Linked DNA regions of Thiosocius teredinicola. Each later gene encodes a partner of the first gene's protein in a complex. Links are inferred from orthologs where the notes say so. Each region holds a gene or a part of one and is shown on either strand. Other genes may lie near its edges.

Region 1 (3,632 bases):
CAATGCTTTCGGATCGCGAAGAAAAACTCTCGGCCCTCGAGGATGTGCTGATCGACCGCGACCTGATGGCCGAAGTGCTGCCTTCCGGCAAGCCGGTGAAGAAGGGTTGGATCTCGTCTGTTTACGGCCGCCGTACCGATCCTTTCAAGGGTCGCAAATCGTTCCACCGGGGTGTCGATTTTGCCGGTAAGCGCGGTGCTGAGGTCGTGGCGGTTGCATCCGGCGTCGTGGTTCGCGCCAAGCGCGCCAGCGGGTACGGCAATCTCGTCGAGATCAAGCATGCGGATGGCTACACAACCCTGTATGCCCACAACAAGGAAAACCTGGTCAAGAAAGGCGACGTGGTGAACAAGGGCCAGACGGTTGCGCTGCTTGGCAGCACTGGGCGGTCCAGTGGTCCTCACGTGCATTTCGAAGTGCGCAAAGACGGCAAAATCGTCAATCCTCTGCGCTTTGTGCGCGTCAAATAGAGGCTTTGCCCAACACATCCCGAAAAGACCCGCAGTAGCGGGTTTTTTCTTATGTCTCCGGCCGTTCGATCGCCCGATTGGGTTATCATTCTGCCCTTTGTATTAGCTCGTCCGGGAAGGTCGCAGGTTTATGCTGAACAAGCTCATCAAGAAGGTCTTTGGCAGTCGAAACGATCGACTGGTAAAGAAAATGCTCAAGTCGGTGGAGCAGATCAACGTGCTCGAACCTGCATTGAGCGAGCTGAGCGATGAGGCCCTTGCCGCCAAAACGGCAGAATTCCGTAAACGCATTGCCGAAGGCGCGTCGTCTAACGATTTGCTGCCTGAGGCGTTCGCCGTGGTGCGCGAAGCCGGCAAGCGAGTGCTCGGCATGCGCCACTTCGATGTGCAGATGATCGGCGGCATGGTGCTCAATGATGGCAAGATCGCCGAGATGCGTACCGGTGAGGGTAAAACCCTGGTCGCAACCCTGGCGGTTTACCTGAATGCGTTGGTCGGTCGCGGCGTACATGTGGTGACGGTCAACGACTACCTGGCGCGTCGTGATGCCGGCTGGATGGGCCAGCTTTATCACTTCCTCGGCATGACCACCGGTGTAATCAATTCTTCCGGCGGGATGGGGCCGGACAGCTCGTCCTATGAGTTTGATCCTGCCTTCCAGGGCGACGCCGGCGGGTTCTCGCGTCTGCGTCCGGTGAGCCGCGCGGCCGCCTATGCCTGCGATATCACCTATGGCACCAACAACGAGTTCGGCTTCGATTATCTGCGCGACAACATGGCGTTTTCTGCCGATCAGCGGGTGCAGCGTCGTTATTTCGCGGTGGTCGACGAGGTCGACTCGATCTTGATCGACGAGGCGCGTACGCCGTTGATCATTTCCGGGCCGGCCGAAGACAGTTCCGAGATGTACCGTCGGGTCAGTGGTATCCCGGCCCAACTCACGAAACAGGACCCGATCACCAACGACGAAGGCAAGCCGGATTTCGGTCCCGGCGATTACTCCGTCGACGAAAAGGCACGCCAGGTCTTCCTCAGCGATGAGGGGCATGAAAAGGTCGAGCAGATGTTGTCGGAGTACGGCCTGCTGGCTGAGGGCGAGAGCCTGTACGACCCGTCGAACATCATGCTGATGCACCACGTGATGGCGGCTATGCGGGCACATGCCTTGTTCCAGCGCAATGTCGATTACATCGTGCGCGACGGCCAGGTAATCATCGTCGACGAGTTTACCGGTCGTACGATGCCCGGGCGGCGCTGGTCGGACGGCCTGCACCAGGCTATCGAGGCCAAAGAAGGCGTGCAGATCCAGGCCGAGAGCCAGACGCTGGCCTCGATCACCTTCCAGAATTACTTCCGCCTGTACGACAAGCTCTCGGGTATGACCGGTACAGCGGATACCGAGGCGTTTGAATTCCAGCAGATCTACGGCCTCGAGGTGGTTGTCATACCCACCAACAGACCGATGCAGCGCGACGACCAGACCGACCTGGTCTACCTGACACAGGGTGAGAAGTATCAGGCGATCGTTGAAGACGCGCGCGACTGTGTTGAGCGTGGCCAGCCGGTACTGGTGGGCACGGCATCAATCGAGGTCTCGGAGTTGGTGTCGAACATGCTTAACGAAGCAGGCGTCGAACATCAGGTACTGAATGCCAAGCAGCACGAGCGGGAAGCGCAGATTGTCGCCGAGGCCGGGCGCCCTGGGGCGGTCACCATCGCCACGAACATGGCCGGTCGTGGTACCGACATCGTGCTTGGTGGCAACCTCGACGTGGAATTAGGCCAGCTCGGTGACACTGCGGATGAGCAGGCGATCGCCAAACATCGCGAAGAATGGCAGAAACGCCACGAGCATGTGCTTGCGGCCGGTGGACTTCGCGTGATCGGCACCGAGCGCCACGAGTCCCGCCGAATCGACAACCAGCTGCGCGGGCGCTCCGGGCGGCAGGGTGATCCGGGTTCGTCACGTTTTTATCTGTCGCTCGAAGACAGCCTGATGCGCATATTTGCGTCTGAGCGTGTCTCGAATCTGATGCAGAAGCTCGGTATGAAAGAGGGCGAGGCGATTGAGCATCCGTGGGTCAACAAGGCCATCGAGAACGCGCAAAGAAAAGTCGAAGGTCGCAACTTCGACATCCGCAAACAGTTGCTTGAGTATGACGACGTCGCCAATGACCAGCGCAAAGTGGTCTATCAACAACGTGACGAGTTGATGAATGTCGAGGATATCTCCGACACGGTAGCCAACTTGCGTATCGATTCGCTTAACAGCGTGATCGACCAATATATCCCGCCGCAAAGCCTCGAAGAACAATGGGACGTACCGGGTCTGACCGAAGCGCTGCAGGAAAACTTCGCCCTGGATGCGCCTGTTCAGCAATGGCTTGACAGCGACGACAGCCTGCACGAGGAAACGTTGCGGCAGAAGATCCTCGACCAGATCGTCGCGATCTACGACGAGAAGGAATCACAGGTCGGTGTCGAGCAGATGCGCCGCATCGAGAAAGAGGTGATGCTCTATACCCTCGATTCGCATTGGAAGGAGCACCTCGCGGCGATGGACTATCTGCGCCAGGGTATTCACCTGCGTGGTTACGCGCAGAAGAACCCGAAGCAGGAGTACAAGCGCGAGGCCTTCGACATGTTCTCGTCGATGCTTGACGCCATCAAGCTCGAGGTGGTGCAGATTCTCTGTCGCTTGCAGGTGCAGGCACCCCCCGATTTGCTAGAGCAGGCCCGCGATCCGAACGAGTTCGAGTTCAGACACGAAACGTTCGAAGGCCTCGGGGGCGAACCCGAGCCGGCCGAAGCGGAGGCGGGAGCGGCGGAAGAGAAAAAGCCGTTTGTTCGACCAGACCGCAAGGTCGGCCGCAACGATCCTTGTCCGTGCGGTTCGGGCAAAAAGTACAAGCATTGTCACGGAAAACTGAGCTGATTCAGAGGCTTATCTGAGCCTGTTCCGAATGCCTCGGCCTGGGCAAAGACGGTGTGAGCGTTCAGCGCGGCGGTGACAGACGGTAGTCTGCTAGATCGAGTTCGAACATTTTTCCGCTAGCAGCGATGTTGTCGGCAACGCGCTTAAGGATCCGCTCTGATGCGCCGGCGAACAGGTGGTCCGAGCGGTCGAGGGTCATCCGGTCGATGTCGGCGCGGATTCGAGGT
Region 2 (3,297 bases), 500 kb from region 1 along the record:
CGGCACTTGTAGTTGTTGGTGACGGCAACGGCAAGGTCGGTTTTGGTACCGGTAAAGCCAAAGAAGTGCCGGTAGCCATCCAAAAGGCGATGGATATGGCGCGTCGCAACATGAAGACCGTCAAGCTGAAGAACGGCACGCTGCAGTACCCGCTGGTCGGTCGTCACGGTGCGGCGAAAGTTCACATGCAGCCTGCCTCGGAAGGTACCGGTATTATCGCCGGCGGCGCGATGCGCGCAATTTTCGAAGTGGTTGGTGTGCACAACGTTCTGGCCAAGTGCATCGGTACCAACAATGCTATCAACGTTGTCCGCGCCACCATGAACGGTCTGGTCAACATGGACGATCCCGAATACGTCGCTGCCAAGCGTGGTAAGACGGTCGAAGAGATCCTGGGGTAATCAGCAATGGCCGACAAAAAGATGATGAAGGTCAAGTTGGTGCGTAGCGTCCATGGGCGCTTGGAAAAGCATCGTGCCTGCGTAAGCGGGCTCGGATTGCGCCGTATGCACCAGGTTGTTGAGGTAGAGGACACGCCCGCCACCCGCGGCATGCTGAACAAGGTGTCCTACATGGTTCAGGTCGTGGAGGAAGCGTGACATGCGTCTAAATTCGCTAAAACCTGCTGCTGGCAGCAAACCAACCCGCAAGCGCGTCGGTCGCGGTATCGGCAGCGGTCTGGGTAAAACCAGCGGCCGTGGCCACAAGGGCCAGAAGTCGCGTACCGGTGGCTACCACAAAGTAGGCTTCGAAGGCGGTCAGATGCCGTTGCAGCGTCGCCTGCCCAAAGTTGGATTCCGCTCGCGTCTCGCTCGCGTAACCGGCCAGGTGCGTTTGAACGAGATCGCCAAGGTTGAGGGTGACGTCGTCGATATGGACGCGCTTTATCGAGCAGATATCCTGCCGATGTCGGTTACCCGCGCCAAGGTTATCCTGTCCGGCAGCATTGATCGTGCAGTGACCGTGCGTGGCCTCGGTGTCACCAAGGGTGCCAAGGCAGCGATTGAATCCGCTGGCGGTAAAGTCGAGGAATAAGGGCAGCACATGGCTCTGAACCCTGCAAGCGCCGGCGGTATGCAACTCGGGAAATTGACCGAGTTGCGCCAACGCCTGCTGTTTCTGCTTGGTGCGCTGATTGTCTTCCGGATCGGGACCTTCATCCCGGTTCCCGGCGTTAATCCAGCTGCGCTTGCGGAATTGTTCGATCAGCAGCAGGGAACCATCCTGAACATGTTCAACATGTTCTCCGGTGGCGCGTTGAGCCGAGCCAGCCTGTTCGCCCTCGGAATCATGCCGTACATCTCTGCGTCGATTATCGTGCAGCTGATGTCGGCTGTGATCCCGAAGCTCGAGCAGCTGAAGAAAGAGGGTGAGGCGGGGCGCCGCAAGATTACCCAGTACACGCGGTACGGGACCTTGGTGCTCGCGACTTTCCAGGCATTCGGTATTGCTGTCGCGTTGCAGGGTGATTTCGGCCAGGGGCTCGTTATCAGCACCGGGCCGGGGTTTGTGTTCACTGCCACCGTATCGCTGGTTACCGGGACTATGTTCCTGATGTGGCTGGGTGAGCAGATTACCGAGCGCGGTCTGGGCAACGGCATCTCGATGATCATATTTGCTGGTATCGTTGCCGGTCTGCCGGCAGCATTCGGCAGCGTTATCGAGTTGGTCAGTAACGGCGAGATGAATGCCCTGTTCGCGCTCTTCTTGTTCCTGCTGGCGATCGCGGTTACCGGCTTTGTCGTGTTCGTCGAACGCGGTCAGCGTCGCATCACGGTGAATTACGCCAAGCGACAACAGGGCCGCAAGATGTACGCGGCGCAGAGCAGTCATCTGCCGCTGAAATTGAATATGGCCGGCGTTATTCCGCCGATTTTCGCATCCAGCATCATCCTGTTTCCGACCACACTCGCGCAGTGGGCTGGAAATACCGAAGGCATGCGCTGGTTGCAGGATATTGTCGCCAAGCTGTCGCCGGGTCAGCCGATCTATGTGGCTTTGTACGCTGCAGCGATCATTTTCTTCTGCTTTTTCTACACCGCGCTGGTGTTCAATTCGAAGGAAACCGCCGACAACTTGAAACGCTCGGGGGCGTTTATCCCGGGTATTCGCCCTGGCGAGCAGACGGCCCGCTATATCGATCAGGTTATGTCGCGTCTGACACTGGCGGGCGCCATCTACATCACGCTGGTCTGCTTGATGCCCGAGTTCCTGATCGTTGGCTGGAACGTACCGTTTTACTTTGGTGGCACCTCGCTGCTGATTGTCGTGGTCGTGGTGATGGATTTTATGGCCCAGGTGCAGGCACACGTGATGTCGCACCAGTACGAAGGCCTGATGAAGAAGGCAAATCTGAAGGGTATCGGCGGCACGGGCATGCCTCGCTGACCGGTAGTCGCGTTTTGGAGAGAACACATGAAAGTCCGTGCCTCAGTTAAAAAGATGTGTCGCAACTGCAAGATCATCAAGCGCAAAGGCGTCGTTCGCGTCATTTGCACCGATCCGCGTCACAAGCAGCGTCAAGGCTAAAAGCGCCGTTGCTAAAACATTGAAATGTGGGTAGAATTTCGCGCTTTCGCGCGCGGGTTCGCCGCTGAACCAGGAGAAATTTGACAATGGCCCGTATTGCTGGAGTCAACATTCCAGATCGCAAACACACGGTGATTGCGCTGACCTCGATCTACGGGATCGGTCGCACCCGTGCGAAAGAGATTTGTGAAGCGGCCGCAGTAGCGCCTGAAAGCAAGATCATTGATCTGACTGAAGACGAAGTTGAAAAACTGCGTACCGAAGTGGCGAAGTTCACCGTCGAAGGTGATCTGCGCCGCGAAGTCTCGATGAATATCAAGCGTTTGATGGATCTCGGCTGCAATCGCGGTATCCGTCATCGCCGCGGGTTGCCGTTGCGTGGTCAGCGCACTCGCACCAACGCGCGTACCCGCAAGGGCCCGCGTAAACCGATCAGAAAATAAGCGTTAGCTTGGTTAGTTAGGAATAAGGCATATGGCCAAGACTCCGACCCGTACCCGTAAAAAGGTCAAAAAGGTTGTTACCGATGGTGTTGCGCACGTCCATGCGTCGTTCAACAACACTATCATCACCATTACCGATCGCCAGGGTAACGCCCTGTGCTGGGCTACCGCTGGTGGTTCCGGCTTCCGCGGCTCGCGTAAGAGCACGCCGTTCGCTGCCCAGGTTGCGGCCGACCGCGCCGGTCAGGTTGCCAAGGAATACGGTGTGAAGAACCTCGACGTTAACGTCAAGGGCCCCGGGCCTGGTCGTGAGTCTGCTGTACGC

Evidence for each region.
Region 2: the proteins of secA (region 1) and secY are in contact, whole or in part, in a crystal structure (PDB 3DIN), measured with the Thermotoga maritima proteins. The link is inferred for Thiosocius teredinicola from one-to-one orthologs. Residues at the interface, in WP_004082002.1 of Thermotoga maritima: Glu261, Ala262, Arg263, Lys300, Ala301, Arg302, Thr303, Ile304, Ile305, Leu323, Tyr324, Asp325, Pro326, Val329, Ser330, Tyr333, Ile336, Lys340, Phe345, Val349, Glu363, Phe364, Tyr374, Ser375, Gly376, Gly377, Glu393, Ile395, Thr482, Ser483; in WP_004081795.1 of Thermotoga maritima: Glu108, Gly109, Glu110, Glu111, Ala236, Glu237, Arg238, Arg239, Ile240, Thr241, Ile242, Gln243, Tyr244, Ala245, Arg246, Arg247, Val248, Thr249, Gly250, Arg251, Arg252, Val253, Tyr254, Gly256, Ala257, Ser258, Thr259, Tyr260, Leu261, Pro262.

What each region holds. Positions count from the first base shown.
Region 1 is NZ_CP019936.1:3,825,635-3,829,266, reverse strand. Bases 289-3,605 are described here. They hold secA (preprotein translocase subunit SecA), read left to right. Parts: upstream 289-600; coding sequence 601-3,405; downstream 3,406-3,605. Other genes in these bases: B1781_RS18140 (hypothetical protein), read right to left, coding at 3,467-3,605; B1781_RS18150 (M23 family metallopeptidase), read left to right, coding at 289-470. Outside these bases: more of B1781_RS18150, read left to right, coding at 1-288; more of B1781_RS18140, read right to left, coding at 3,606-3,632. UniProt on the Escherichia coli protein: Required for protein export, interacts with the SecYEG preprotein conducting channel.
Region 2 is NZ_CP019936.1:4,325,914-4,329,210, reverse strand. What follows is about bases 235-3,216. They hold secY (preprotein translocase subunit SecY), read left to right. Parts: upstream 235-1,044; coding sequence 1,045-2,388; downstream 2,389-3,216. Other genes in these bases: rpsK (30S ribosomal protein S11), read left to right, coding at 3,004-3,216; rpsM (30S ribosomal protein S13), read left to right, coding at 2,616-2,972; rpmJ (50S ribosomal protein L36), read left to right, coding at 2,416-2,529; rplO (50S ribosomal protein L15), read left to right, coding at 601-1,035; rpmD (50S ribosomal protein L30), read left to right, coding at 408-599. In the rest of the region: more of rpsE, read left to right, coding at 1-234; more of rpsK, read left to right, coding at 3,217-3,297. UniProt on the Escherichia coli protein: The central subunit of the protein translocation channel SecYEG. Consists of two halves formed by TMs 1-5 and 6-10.